2 regions of the Streptomyces alboniger genome follow, and region 1 is predicted to be linked to the other one. Evidence: riboswitches for the same ligand, from Rfam matches in the RefSeq annotation. Region 1 holds a riboswitch; the other holds the start of a gene.

The links. Region 1 has a riboswitch for cyclic di-AMP ahead of CP975_RS26905 (M23 family metallopeptidase). Riboswitches for the same ligand answer to the same signal wherever they lie in the genome.
Region 2: another riboswitch for cyclic di-AMP. It lies ahead of CP975_RS21400 (C40 family peptidase); the one in region 1 lies ahead of CP975_RS26905 (M23 family metallopeptidase).

What each region holds. Positions count from the first base shown of each region.
Region 1 covers NZ_CP023695.1:6,022,549-6,029,918, reverse strand. The annotation lists gene CP975_RS26910 (GntR family transcriptional regulator) at 149-856, opposite strand; gene CP975_RS26905 (M23 family metallopeptidase) at 1,064-1,867, opposite strand; cyclic di-AMP (ydaO/yuaA leader) riboswitch at 1,881-2,042, opposite strand; gene CP975_RS26900 (M16 family metallopeptidase) at 2,238-3,623, opposite strand; gene CP975_RS26895 (M16 family metallopeptidase) at 3,620-4,972, opposite strand; gene CP975_RS26890 (DNA gyrase/topoisomerase IV subunit A) at 5,206-7,370, shown strand, end outside.
Region 2 covers NZ_CP023695.1:4,757,441-4,764,810, reverse strand. The annotation lists gene pcrA (DNA helicase PcrA) at 1-1,810, opposite strand, end outside; cyclic di-AMP (ydaO/yuaA leader) riboswitch at 2,054-2,209, shown strand; gene CP975_RS21400 (C40 family peptidase) at 2,218-3,435, shown strand; gene CP975_RS21395 (hypothetical protein) at 3,533-3,886, opposite strand; gene CP975_RS21390 (C40 family peptidase) at 4,229-5,305, shown strand; gene CP975_RS21385 (hypothetical protein) at 5,339-5,998, shown strand; gene CP975_RS21380 (LuxR C-terminal-related transcriptional regulator) at 6,005-6,733, opposite strand; gene CP975_RS21375 (ATP-binding protein) at 6,730-7,370, opposite strand, start outside.

The DNA of each region.
Region 1 (7,370 bases):
TCGATTTATGGGTGCCCTTCGTTTTCCCGAGAAAGGCAGCAGACTTATTCGGAAAGCACAAATAGCCGCCTCGGGCAGCACGAATAGCCGCTCCTAAATTCCCGCGGCGATGCTCTCCTCGGCACCTTCTTTGTATACGACATGTGCGTTAACTCGGGAAGCCCGCCGTGTTTACGTCATGTTGCATATCCCTCACGCGGCCACCCCGCGGTGCGTCACGCCCGCCCCGTGGTGAATGGCGCAATCGGTGCGCGGAGTTCGCCCGCTCCGCGTGGCTCGTGGTGAGCGCCCTGGCCCGGTCTGCGTCCCCGCGGGCCACCGCGTCGACGATCGCCGCGTGCTCGGCCCAGGACTCGACCGGCGCGGCCGGGGGCTCTACGACGTACATCCAGGCGATCTTGTGCCGGAGCTGGGTGAGCAGCGTGATGAGGCCGGGGCTGCCGGATGCCTGGGCGAGCGTCTCGTGGAACCAGCCGTCCAGCGAGCGCAGATCCTCCCCCTGGCCCTTTCGTGACCGCTGCTGGCCCAGCCGGACGAGGCCGCGCAGGACCTTGAGGTGCGCGTCGGTGCGGCGCTGGGCGGCGCGGGCCGCGGCGAGGGGTTCGAGCAGCGTGCGCAGCTCCAGGAGGTCGGCGGCCTCCTGCTCCGTGGGCTCGGCGACACAGGCGCCCGCGTGCCGCCGCGTGACGACGAAGCCCTCGGCCTCCAGGGTGCGCAGGGCCTCGCGCACAGGGACGCGCGAGACGCCGTACCGGCGCGCGAGAAGCTCCTCGGCGAGCCGACCGCCCCTTTCGTAGACACCGGAGACAATGTCGTCCCGGATGGCCGTGCATACCGAGTGCGCGGGAATGCGCATGACCGGACCTCCGCCTTAATCCCCGCGAAACGCGGTCGACCGACGCTCGTTCAGCGACTCTATTGCAGGGCATCGGATTTTCCGATGGCGGGCCGGAATCCATGGATATCTTTTGGCCAAAGGCGGACGGGCCGGGAAACGGGCGGTCCGGAAACGACGAAGGCCCCGGCTCGGGGGAGCCGGGGCCTTCGGTGAAGTGCGGGGCGGTCAGACGTTGACGCCGTGCGAGCGGAGGTACGCCACGGGGTCGATGTCCGAGCCGTAGTCGGCGCCGGTGCGGGCCTCGAAGTGGAGGTGCGGGCCACTGGAGTTGCCGGTGGAGCCCGAGAGGCCTATCTGCTGGCCCGGGGTGACCGTCTGGCCGACGGTGACGCTGAGGGACGACATGTGGCCGTACTGGGTGTACGTACCGTCGTTCATCTTGATCACGACGTTGTTGCCGTAGGCGCCGCCCCAGCCCGCCTCGACGACGGTGCCGCCGCCGACGGCGTGGACCGTGGTGCCGGACGCGGCGTGGAAGTCGACGCCCGTGTGGCTGCCGGAGGACCACATGGCGCCACCGGTCTGGTAGCCCGTGGAGACGTACGAGCCGGCGATCGGGGAGACGTAGGTGTTCAGGCGCTTGCGCTCGGCCTCCCGGGCGGCGCGCTCCTTGGCCTCGCGCTCCTTCTTGGCCTTCACCTTGGCCTCGGCCTCGGCCTTGCGCTTGTCCTCCGCGGCCTTCTTCTTGGCGGCCGCTTCGGCCAGCTTGGCGGCGGCCGCGTCGTCGGCGGCCTGCCGCTGGGCGGCGGCCTGCGCGTCGATCGTCTCGGCGAGTGAACCGCCGACGGATATCGCCTGGGTGAGTCCGGTGTGCTCGAGGGCCGCGTCGTCGGCGGCGGCGAGCGCGGGGGCGGCCATGCCGCCGATGACGCCGGTGGTGGTGAGCGCGGCGACACCCGCGACGTTCGCAGTGGTGCGGGTGAGGCGGCTGGGACGACGGTGCTTCCCGGTGGCACGGGTGAACGCCATGAAGCGGCTGATCCTTTCCTTCCTTCTCGCCTACCGGGTTAGCTGACGGGTTCGGAGCAGGAAGGTCTCCTACGAGCCCCTCGCCTGACGGCAAGGTGCCCGATTCACCCCAGGGGACATGTGGGTCCCCGGCTCCCCTGGCTCGCGCCGTACGGGGACTCGGCGATGACTGTCCGGTGCCGCGGGTGCGACGTACTGCGTGACGAACAGACGGACTGACGCTAAACGTGCCGTCTGTCAATCGACAAACAGAACGCGAGTTTTGTAGCGCACGCCACACGGCAGACAGGCAACCTCCATATGAATTCGGACATATGGGGACCCCGACGGCCGAAAAGGTCGCCGGGGCCCGATATGTCCTACCTGTCACTCAGCCCGTGACCACACTCACTTCGCCGATGCCGAGCGCCCTGACGGGCTCCTCGATCTGTGCGGCATCCCCGACGAGGACCGTCACCAGGTGGTCCTCCGGGAAGGCGCTCACGACGGCCGCGGTGGCCTCCACGGTGCCGGTCGCCGCCAACTGCCGGTAGAGCTGCGCCTGGAAGTCGTCCGGGAGGTTCTGCTCGACCTGGTCGGCGAGCGTGGCGGCCACGGAGGAGGCCATCTCGAACTTGAGCGGGGCAACGCCCACCAGGTTCTGCACCGCCACGTCGCGCTCGGCGTCGGTCAGGCCCTCCGCGGCGAGCGTGCGCAGGACCTTCCAGAGGTCGTCGAGCGCGGGACCCGTGGACTCGGTGTCCACCGATCCGCTGATGGCGAGCATCGCGGCGCCCGTGCCGTCCGGGGCGGAGCGCAGGACCTGGCTGAACGCCCGTACGCCGTAGGTGTATCCCTTCTCCTCGCGCAGGACGCGGTCCAGGCGGGAGGTGAGGGTGCCGCCCAGGCAGTACGTGCCGAGGACCTGGGCGGGCCAGATCCTGTCGTGCCGGTCCGGGCCGATGCGGCCGATGAGGAGCTGCGTCTGGACGGCTCCGGGGCGGTCCACGATGACGACGCGGCCCGTGTCGTCGGCGGTGATCGGCGGCATCGGGCGGGCCTCGGCGGTGCCGCCCGTCCAGGTGCCGACGGTGTCCGCGAGGACGGCGTCCAGGTCGGTGCCCGCGAGGTCGCCGACGACCACCAGGGCGGCCGTGGCGGGGCGGACGTGCTTCTCGTAGAAGGCGCGCACCGCGGCCGAGTCGATGGCGGTGACCGTCTCCTCGGTGCCCTGGCGGGGGCGGGAGATGCGCGAGGTCGCCGGGAACAGCTGCCTGGACAGCTCCTTGGCGGCGCGGCGCGCGGGATTGGCGGCCTCGTGCGGGATCTCGTCCAGGCGGTTCCGGACGAGGCGCTCGATCTCGCTGTCCGCGAAGGCGGGGGCGCGCAGGGCGTCGGAGAGCAGGCCGAGCGCCTTGGGGAGGCGGGAGACCGGGACTTCGAGGGAGACCCGGACGCCGGGGTGGTCGGCGTGCGCGTCCATCGTGGCGCCGCAGCGGTCGAGCTCGGCGGCGAACTCCTCCGCGGAGTGCTTGTCGGTGCCTTCGTTGAAGGCCCTCGCCATGATGGTGGCGACGCCGTCGAGGCCCTCCGGCTCGGCGTCCAAAGGCGCCTCGAGGTTGACCTCGACGGCGACGACCTGCTGGCCGGGGCGGTCGCAGCGCAGCACCGTGAGGCCGTTGGGCAGGGTGGAGCGCTCGGGGGCGGGGAAGGCCCACGGCTTGGCCTGGCCGGCCTGGGGCTGCGGGTGGAACTGCATCGTCGCGGCCTCGCTCACTTCGCCGCCTCCTCTTCCTCGTCGGTCTCGTCGGCGCCGTCGGTGGCCGTCACGGGCTCGTACACGAGGACCGCGCGGTTGTCGGGGCGCAGGCGGGCCTTGGCGACCTCCTGGACCTCCTCCGCGGTGACGTCCAGGACGCGCTGGACGGCGGTGAGGGCGAGCTGCGGGTCGCCGAACAGGACCGCGTACCGGCAGAGTTCGTCCGCGCGGCCCGCGACCGTGCCGAGCCGGTCGAGCCACTCGCGCTCCAGCTGTGCCTGGGCGCGCTCCATCTCCTCCGGAGTGGGACCCTCCGCGGCGAACCGGGCGAGTTCCTCGTCGACGGCGGCCTCGATGACCGGGACCTCGACATCGCCGGAGGTCTTCACGTCCAACCAGCCGAGCGAGGGCGCGCCGGCCAGGCGCAGCAGCCCGAACCCGGCCGCGACGGCGGTACGGTCGCGGCGCACGAGCCGGTTGTAGAGCCGGGAGGAGTCGCCGCTGCCGAGGACGGTCAGCGCCAGGTCGGCCGCGTCGCACGCGCGCGTGCCGTCCTCGGGGAGGCGGTAGGCGGCCATCAGGGCGCGCGCCGGGACCTCCTCCTCGACGACCTCGCGCAGCTCCTCGCCGATGCGCTCCGGGAGGGAGCCGTCCCGCGGGGGCTGTTTGCCGTCGTGGGAGGGGATCGACCCGAAGTACTTCTCGACCCAGGCGAGCGTCTGCTCCGGGTCGATGTCGCCGACGACCGACAGCACCGCGTTGTTGGGCGCGTAGTACGTGCGGAAGAACGCGCGGGCGTCCTCAAGGGTGGCCGCGTCCAGGTCGGCCATGGAGCCGATCGGTGTGTGGTGGTAGGGGTGGCCCTCCGGGTACGAGAGCGCGGTCAGCTTCTCGAAGGCGGTCCCGTACGGGACGTTGTCGTAGCGCTGGCGGCGCTCGTTCTTGACGACGTCGCGCTGGTTCTCCATGGACTCCTCGTCGAGCGCGGAGAGCAGCGAGCCCATCCGGTCGGCCTCGAGCCACAGGGCCAGCTCCAACTGGTGGGCGGGCATCGTCTCGAAGTAGTTGGTGCGCTCGAAGCTCGTCGTGCCGTTGAGCGAGCCGCCCGCGCCCTGGACCAACTCGAAGTGGCCGTTGCCGGGCACCTGCTTCGAGCCCTGGAACATCAGGTGCTCGAAAAGGTGAGCGAGGCCGGTTCGCCCCTTGACCTCGTGGCGGGAGCCGACGTCGTACCAGAGGCAGACCGCGGCGACCGGGGTCAGGTGGTCCTCGGAGAGCACCACGCGCAGGCCATTGGCCAGCCGGTGCTCGGTCGCTGTCAGGCCGCCGGAGCCGGCCTCGGCTGTGGCCGTGTGACCCATGGGCATGTACGTCCCTTCGATCGCTGGATCGTCGTGATCATCGCTGGGTTCAGAACAATTGCTGCCAGTCCTGCCACTGTATGCAAGCGTGCGGACACCTGACGAAGTTCCCGGTCCGCCCTCGGCGTAGTCAGGAGTGATGCCGCCGACGCACGGGTCGTGGTCGGCGTTGTCAGTGGGACAGTCCACAATGGTCGGCGTCAGATCCCGCACTTGTTGGTGAAGGAGCCGCAGCAGCGATGGCCCGCCGCAGCACGAAGACCCCGCCGCCCGACGACTCGTTCGAGGAGAAGATCCTCGACATCGACGTCGTCGACGAGATGCAGGGCTCCTTCCTCGAGTACGCGTATTCGGTCATCTACTCCCGGGCCCTGCCTGATGCCCGCGACGGCATGAAGCCGGTGCACCGCAGGATCGTCTACCAGATGAACGAGATGGGCCTGCGCCCCGACCGCGGCTATGTGAAGTGCGCCCGCGTCGTCGGCGAGGTCATGGGTAAGTTGCACCCCCACGGCGACGCGTCGATCTACGACGCGCTGGTGCGCATGGCCCAGCCCTTCTCGATGCGCCTCCCCCTGGTGGACGGCCACGGCAACTTCGGATCGCTCGGCAACGACGACCCGCCGGCCGCCATGCGGTACACCGAGTGCAAGATGGCCGACGCCACCTCCCTGATGACGGAGTCGATCGACGAGAACACCGTCGACTTCGAGCCGAACTACGACGGCCAGGAGATGGAGCCGTCCGCCCTCCCGGCGGCGTATCCGAACCTCCTGGTCAACGGCGCGTCGGGCATCGCGGTAGGCATGGCGACGAACATGCCGCCGCACAACCTCGGCGAGGTCATCGCCGCGGCCCGCCATCTCATCAAGCACCCGGGGGCCGACCTCGAGACGCTGATGAAGTTCGTCCCGGGCCCCGACCTGCCCACGGGCGGCAAGATCGTCGGCCTGACGGGCATCAAGGACGCGTACGAATCGGGCCGCGGCTCCTTCAAGATCCGCGCGACGGTGACCGTGGAGAACGTGACAGCGCGCCGCAAGGGCCTCATCGTCACGGAACTGCCCTTCTCCGTAGGCCCCGAGAAGGTCATCTCGAAGATCAAGGACCTGGTCGGCGCGAAGAAGCTCCAGGGCATCGCCGACGTCAAGGACCTCACCGACCGCTCCCACGGTCTGCGGCTGGTCATCGAGATCAAGAACGGCTTCGTCCCGGAGGCCGTCCTGGAGCAGCTGTACAAGCTGACGCCGATGGAGGAGTCCTTCGGCATCAACAACGTGGCGCTGGTGGACGGCCAGCCCCTCACCCTCGGCCTCAAGGAGCTGCTGGAGGTCTACCTCGACCACCGGTTCAACGTGGTGCGCCGCCGCAGCGAGTTCCGCCGCGGCAAGAAGCGCGACCGCCTGCACCTGGTCGAGGGGCTGCTGGTCGCCCTCCTGGACATCGACGAGGTCATCCGCCTCATCCGCTCCAGCGAGAACTCCGCGCAGGCCAAGGAGCGCCTGATCGAGCACTTCTCGCTCAGTGACATCCAGACGCAGTACATCCTGGACACCCCGCTGCGCCGCCTGACCAAGTACGACCGCATCGAGCTGGAGTCCGAGCGCGACAAGCTCAACGGCGAGATCGACGAGCTGACCGGCATCCTGGAGTCGGACGCCGAACTGCGCAAGCTGGTCTCCTCCGAACTGGCCTCGGTCGCCAAGAAGTTCGGCACGGACCGGCGCACGGTTCTCCTGGAGTCCGCGGGCTCCCCGGCCGCCACGGTCTCGCTCCAGGTGGCGGACGACCCGTGCCGCGTGCTCCTGTCGTCGACGGGCCTGCTGGCCCGCACGGCCAACGGCGAGCCCTTCACGGAAGGCGAGACCAAGCGCGTCAAGCACGACGCGATCGTGTCCGCGGTGCCGGCCACGGCGCGCGGCGAGGTGGGCGCGGTCACCTCCGAGGGGCGGCTGCTGCGCCTCTCCGTAGTGGACCTCCCGCAGCTGCCGGAGACCATGGGCGCGCCGAATCTCTCCGGAGGGGCGCCCGTTTCGGAGCTGCTTCCCCTGTCGGGGGACGAGAAGCTGATCTGCCTGATGACGCTCGACGAGTCCTCGCCGGGCCTGGCGCTCGGCACCGAGCAGGGCGTGGTCAAGCGCGTGGTGCCCGACTATCCGTCCAACAAGGAGGAGCTGGAGGTCATCACCCTCAAGGACGGCGACCGGATCGTCGGCGCGGCCGAGCTGCGCACCGGCGAGGAGGACCTGGTCTTCATCACGGACGACGCCCAGCTGCTGCGCTACCAAGCCTCCCAGGTGCGCCCCCAGGGCCGCCCCGCGGGCGGCATGACGGGCATCAAGCTCGCCGGCAACGCGAAGGTCATCTCCTTCACGGCCGTGGACCCGGCGGCGGAAGCCGTCGT
Region 2 (7,370 bases), 1.3 Mb from region 1:
CGGCCTGCGCCGCCTGGGCCTGGGCGTACTCCTGCTCGAACTCCAGTGCCACGGCGGCGAGTTCCTGGAGGTTCTCGATGCGGGTCTCGTCCTGCGGGTCGGTCGAGGCCTGCAACTCGGCGAGGTAGCCGGTCCGTTCGAGGACGGCCTCCAGGACGACGGCCGGGCCCGCGCCGGACTCGACGACGGTGCGCAGCTCTTCCATGAGCGTGTTGAACCGCTTGACGGCGTTGGTCGAGCGGGCCGCCATGCCGTACGCCTCGTCGACGCGGCGCAGCGCCTGCGGGAAGGAGATCTTCTCGCGCTGCGAGAGCGCGTCGATCATCGCCTCGGCGCGGTCGCCGATGCCCCTCTTGGGGACGTTGAGGATGCGCCGCAGCGGCACCGCGTCCTCGGGGTTGGCGAGAACGCGCAGGTAGGCCAGCACATCGCGGACCTCCTTGCGCTCGTAGAAGCGGACGCCGCCGACGACCTTGTAGGGCAGGCCGACGCGGATGAAGATCTCTTCGAAGACGCGGGACTGGGCGTTCGTACGGTAGAAGATCGCGACGTCGCCGGCCTTCGCGTCGCCCGCGTCCGTGAGGCGGTCGATCTCGTCGGCGACGAACTGCGCCTCGTCGTGCTCGGTGTCGGCCACGTAGCCGGTGATGCGGGCGCCCGCGCCCTGGTTGGTCCACAGGTTCTTCGGGCGGCGGCTTTCGTTCCGCTCGATGACCGCGTTCGCGGCGGTCAGGATCGTCTGCGTGGAGCGGTAGTTCTGCTCCAGGAGGATCGTCGTCGCGTCGGTGTAGTCCTCCTCGAACTGGAGGATGTTGCGGATGGTGGCGCCGCGGAAGGCGTAGATCGACTGGTCCGCGTCACCCACCACACACAGCTCCGCGGGGTCGTCACCCTCGCCTCCGGAGGGGCCGACCAGCTCGCGCACCAGGGCGTACTGGGCGTGGTTCGTGTCCTGGTACTCGTCGACCATGACGTGCCGGAAGCGGCGGCGGTAGTGCTCGGCGACGTCCGGGAAGGCGCGCAGGAGGTGGACCGTCGTCATGATCAGGTCGTCGAAGTCCAGCGCGTTCGCCTCGCGCAGGCGGGACTGGTACATGGCGTAGGCCTCGGCGAGGGTCTTCTCGAAACCGTCGGCGGCCTGGGCGGCGAAGTCCTCCTCGTCGATCAGCTCGTTCTTCAGGTTCGAGATCTTGGCGCTGAAGGACTTCGGCGGGAACTTCTTCGGGTCGAGGTCCAGGTCGCGGCAGACCAGGGCCATCAGACGCTTGGAGTCCGCGGCGTCGTAGATCGAGAAGGAGGACGTGAAGCCCAGCTTCTTGTACTCGCGCCGCAGGATGCGGACGCAGGCGCTGTGGAAGGTCGATACCCACATCGCGTTGGCCCGGGGGCCGACGAGCTGCTCGACGCGCTCCTTCATCTCGCCCGCGGCCTTGTTCGTGAACGTGATCGCGAGGATCTGGCCGGGGTGGACACCGCGCTCGGCGAGGAGGTACGCGATGCGGTGGGTCAGTACGCGGGTCTTGCCGGAACCGGCGCCGGCGACGATGAGCAGCGGGGAGCCCGCGTGCACGACGGCCGCGCGCTGGTTCTCGTTCAGCCCCTCCAGGAGCGCGGCCGGGTCGATGACCGGGCGCGGGGCTCCGTCGCGGTAGTGCGAGTCCCGGGTCATGGGCACGTCGAACTTCCCGCTGAACAAGTCGTCCGGAACCGGTTCCGGAGCGCTGTCCTCGGGCGGCGGCGGGGGTTCTTCGTCCGCGGCCCGGGAAGGCCGCATGTCCGCCAGGAAGCTGTCATCAAAGAGGCTGCTCATCGCCTCCCGAGTCTAGGCGGCCCCACTGACAACCCGCCCCGGGTTCCGGCCACCCCGGGCCCGTTCACGCCCCGGCCGCACCCGGTCACGCTCCGCCACTCCGCTGCGGGCGCCCGTCCTGACGCTCGTAAAGTCACGAAAATGTATCGGGCATATCGAACATCAACCTTCACACGTGCCACACAGGTTGGTTAGCGTGCTCCGCGGGCCGCACGTCCCCCACCGGCGAACCCCGCCGGGAACGGGTGGCCCCCGCCGAGTCCGACGTGTTCGGAACCGGGGACCCACCGAAAACTTGGGGTGAATCGGTCCCGTACTTCGTACGGGACTGTAGGGCAACCTTCCGGACCACCCGCCCGAACCCGACAGCTAACCCGGTAGGCGGTCTACGGAAGGAGTCGCCTCCCTTGGCGTCGCACCGCAAGCCGCGGGGCCGGTCAGCCGGCATACGCACCACCCCCGCCGTCGGTATCACCACGGCCGCCCTCACGTCCGTGGCGCTCCTGTCGCAGAGCGCGCAGGCAGCACCCGCCGCGCCGACAGCACCCTCCGCGCCGGTGGAGCCCAGCCTCGACGAGGTGAAGAAGAAGGTCGACGACCTCTACCACCAGGCGGGCGTGGCCACCCAGAGGTACAACTCGGCCAAGGAGAAGACCGAGAAGCAGCGCAAGAAGGTCGACCGTCTGCTCGACGGCGTGGCCAGGCGCGCGGACAAGCTGAACGAGGCGCGCCAGGAGCTGGGCTCCTTCGCCGCCGCGCAGTACCGCACCGGCGCCGCCTCCGAGACCGCCACGATGATGCTCGCCAACGACCCTCAGGGCTACTTCGACCAGAACCACCTGGCGGACCGCCTGACCTCCCGGCAGAAGAAGGCCGTCGACGAGTACCAGGCGGAGCAGGCGTCGGCGACGAAGCAGCGTACGAAGGCCGCGAAGAGCCTCAAGACGCTGAGCGAGTCCCGGGACGACCTCAGGACGAGCAAGCGGACCGTCCAGAGGAAGCTGGGCGAGGCGCGCGCACTGCTGTCGGAGCTGACCGCCGAGGAGAAGGCGCGGCTCGCCGCGATCGAGCGGAAGAAGGAGCGGGAGGCCAAGCGGAAGGCCGAGGAGCTGGCCCGCGAGCAGGCCGCGGAGGCGGAGCGCAAGCGCAAGGCGGAAGAGGCGGCGCAGAAGGAGCGGGAGAAGGAGCGGGAGAAGGAGCGGGGAGGGGGCCAGGGCTCCTCCGGGCCGGACACCGGTTCGGGTCCGGGTCCGGGCGCCGAGCCCGGCTCGGGCGCCACGAAGGCCGCGAAGGTCATCGGCTTCGCGGAGGCCCAGATCGGCAAGCCGTACGTCTGGGGCGCCACGGGACCCGACTCCTACGACTGCTCCGGGCTCACCCAGGACGCCTGGAAGGCCGCGGGGATCTCCCTGCCGCGCACCACGTGGGACCAGGTGAAGGTCGGCACGACCGTGAAGACCGCCGATGCCGCCCCCGGCGACCTGGTCTTCTTCTACGACGACATCAGCCATGTGGGGATCTACATCGGCGACGGCAAGATGATCCACGCCCCGAAGCCGGGCGCCAACGTACGCGTCGAGTCGATCTACTACATGCCGATCCACAGCGTGGTGCGCCCGGCGTAACCACAAGAAGCACCCTCTACGACCCTCTACGCGCGCGTGGCCCGCACTCTCCCGGGAGAGTGCGGGCCACGCGCGCGTAGAGGGTCGTCAGCGGGGATCAGGTCCACAGGACGGCGATGAAAATGTTCGCCGTGGTCAGCAGCCCCACCGCACCGAAGACACCCTTGTCCACCTTCTCCTCGTCCCGCTTCACGTAGACCAGCGCGAGGATCACGATCAGCACGGCCATCTTGATGCCGATCTTGAGGTTGTTGACGGCGTTGTCGTCCGCCTGGTTGAGGCCCACCAGGACCACTCCGGTGACGAGCATGGTCAGCGCGCCGTGGAGCATCGCGGGGCTGAAGCGGGCGGCGCCCTGGCCCATCTGCTTCATCTGGGTGAGGAAGCCGCCCAGGAGCGAGGCGATGCCGATGATGTGCAGGCCGACGAAGAGATGGATGAGTACGTCCATGAGGCCGGAGCCTAGCCGGGTCCCCTGCCGCCTGCCGCAGGTGGTCCCTTACCACCCGCCGACGGACAGGTAGGCCGTAATCGCCACATTGGTCATAGTTACGCGTGAACAGGGCTTCGATCGATTGTCGGCACGGACAGACGCAGTCGCCCTTCCGCCCACTGCCGCCCATTACGCACAATCCGTCACCAAGCCGTGACGACCAGGTTTAGCGTCCTCCACCAGGTGACCGGCTCCCCACCGCCGCCCTCCCGGGGCGGCAGTCGGCCACCACCGCCGAGAAACCCGGCGGCGGCCCGCTCCCCCTGTGTGGGCCGCCGCCGGCCAGCGAAGGAGCCCCTCGTGGCAGCGCACCGCAAGCCCAGACAGCGCTCGCTCAGCGGCCGCACGGCCCGCACCGCCGCCACCCTCGCCCTCGCGGGAGCCGCCTCGGCGACCGCCCTCGAAGGCTCGGGACACGCGGACCCACGGCTCAGCCCCGCCGCGGTGAAGGCGAAGGTCGACGCGCTCTACCGCGAGGCGGAGGTCGCCACCGAGAAGTACAACGGCGCGAAGGAGAAGGCCGAGAAGGCCGAGAAGTCGCTCGGTGAGCTGCGCGACGAGGCGGCCCGCAAGCAGGAGAAACTCAACTCCGCCCGTGCCGCGCTGGGTTCATACGCGGCCGCCCAGTACCGCGCGGGCGGCATCGACCCGTCCGTCCAACTCGCGCTCTCCTCGGACCCCGAGCAGTTCCTGGACCGCGCTTCGCTGGCCGACCGGGCCGGCAGCCGCCAGGCCGCGGCCATCGGCGGCGTACGCAGGAAGCTCCAGGAGGTCGACCAAGTGCGCGCCGAGGCCGACGGCCGCCTGTCCACCCTCCGCTCGCGCCAGGCGGAACTGAGGAAGCACAAGAAGACCGTCACCACCAAGCTCGGCGAGGCCAAGCGACTGCTGGCCCAGCTCACCGAGAAGCAGCGTGCGGAGTTCGCGGGCGACGAGGGCGACGAGGGCGACGCCGCCCGCTCGGACACCCGCACCGCCGCCCCCGGCGCCCGCGCCCCTCGGCCGGGCAGCGCGGCGAGGACTCCCAACGCCCGTGCCGCCGCAGCTGTTTCCTACGCGTACAAAGCGATCGGCAGCCCCTACGTGTGGGGCGCGACGGGTCCGAGCGCCTTCGACTGCTCGGGCCTGACGCAGGCCGCCTACCGCTCGGCGGGCGTCTCACTGCCCCGCACCACGTACGCCCAGATCGCCGCGGGCGAGCGCGTGCCACGCTCGGCGCTGCGCCCCGGTGACCTGGTGTTCTTCTACTCGGGCATCAGTCACGTCGGCATCTACGTCGGGAACGGCCAGATGATCCACGCCCCGAACCCGAGCGCTCCCGTACGGCTCGCGCCGATCGACCAGATGCCGTTCGCGGGCGCCACCCGGGTGGCGTGAACCTGCCCTCGCGACCCAAGTAATGTCGGGTCCATGCCCAGTCGTACGCTGCCGCCGCCTCCCCCTCCCGTGCATCTGCGCACCTGGCCGGACCGGCAGACGATGCTCATGGACCGCGGCCTGGCCCTCCACGATCTGCGCGGGCGGCACCTGGGCGTGCACCGGCTGCTCCTGCTGTGGCTGTGCGGGTTCGGCGCCGTCATCGGCTGGGCCCTGCTCGTGCAGCCGCTCAAGCACATCGAGGAGAAGGACGCCACGGGGATCATCCTCGGCCCGGTCCTCGCCGTCCTCGGACTCGCGGCGCTCGGCCCGGCGGTGGTCGGCGTCGTCCTCGGCATCCGCCGCGACCGGCGCATACGGGAACTCTCCGAAGCCTGGCTCGCGCTGGACCGCCATCCCGCGTCCGACGCCCGCCTGCGCTCCCCCGGCCTCAGCCTCCTGTGGCTCCTGTCCTCCCTCGCCCTGTGCACGCTCGGCCTGTGGGCGTCCTTCGCCGCGGCCGCGTACGCCGAACCGGGCCGCGAGACCTACGCCGACGTCGTCCTCGGCATGGGCGCGGGCCTGATCCTGTGGCTCACGGGCCTCGTGGGCTGCACGAAGGCCGCCGGCCACTACCGCTGGGCGCTCCGGAAGCTGGGCCCGGCACCGACGCCCGTCGGCACCCGTCACCAAGGAACGCTCAGACGGGACTGAGAAGGCTCAGACCAGCCGTCGCGCCGTCGCCCACCGCGTCAGCTCATGGCGATTGGAGAGCTGAAGCTTCCTCAGGACCGCCGAGACGTGCGACTCGACCGTCTTCACGGAGATGTAGAGCTGCTTGGCGATCTCCTTGTACGCGTATCCGCGCGCGATCAGCCGCAGCACCTCCCTCTCCCGCTGCGTGAGACGGTCCAGGTCCTCGTCGACCGGCGGCGCGTCCGTCGAGGCGAAGGCGTCCAGGACGAAGCCCGCCAGCCGTGGCGAGAACACCGCGTCGCCTTCCTGCACACGGAAGATGGAGTCCACCAGGTCGGTGCCGGTGATGGTCTTGGTGACATAGCCGCGGGCGCCGCCGCGGATGACACCGATGACGTCCTCGGCGGCGTCGGAGACCGAGAGCGCGAGGAAGCGCACCGGATTCCCCGCGTCGGCCATCAACGGCGAGCACCGGCGCAGCACTTCCACGCCCCCACCACCGGGAAGGTGCACGTCCAGGAGCACGACCTCGGGGCGCGCGGCTGTGATCACCGTGACCGCCTGGTCGACGTCGGCGGCCTCGCCGACCACCTCGACGCCGGTGATGTCGGTCCGGCCGATCTCCGCCTGCACTCCCGTACGGAACATCCGGTGGTCGTCGACCAGGACGACTCGCACGCGACGCCCGCCCGCACCGCCCTCGTCCGACCCCGTTGGCTCCGCGGGTTCGCCCGCCTCGGTCGCGTCGCTCATGTCGTCGCCGTCCTCTCCATTACCAGCTCGACTTCCGTGCCGCCGCCCGGCACCGCGCGCAGGCGCGCCGTGCCGCCGTTGCGCTGCATGCGGCCGATGATCGATTCTCGTACGCCCATGCGGTCGTCGGGAACGGAATCCAGGTCGAAGCCGGGGCCCCGGTCCCGGACGGACACGAACACCTTCTCTTCCTCGACTTCGGCGAAGACCTGCACCGCACCGCCCTCGCCACCGTACTTGGCGGCGTTCACCATGGCTTCCCTCGCGGCCTGCATCTGCGCGGTCAGCCGGTCGTCGAGCGAGCAGTCGCCGACCACGACGACCTCGATCGGGACTCCGTGTTTGTCCTCGATCTCCGCCGCGCTGTGGCGTACCGCCTCGGCGAGGGTGTCGGGCTCCTCGTCCTCGTCCTTGCCGGTGCCTTCGGGTTTGTAGAGCCAGACGCGCAGGTCGCGCTCCTGGGCGCGGGCGAGGCGGCGCACCTCGCTCGCCCTCTCCGCGTTGCGCTGGATCAGGGTCAGGGTGTGCAGCACGGAGTCGTGCACATGGGCGGCGACCTCGGCTCTCTCCTGGGCGCGGATGCGCATCAGCCGCTCCTCGGAGAGGTCCTGTGTCATGCGGACGAGGTAGGGACCTG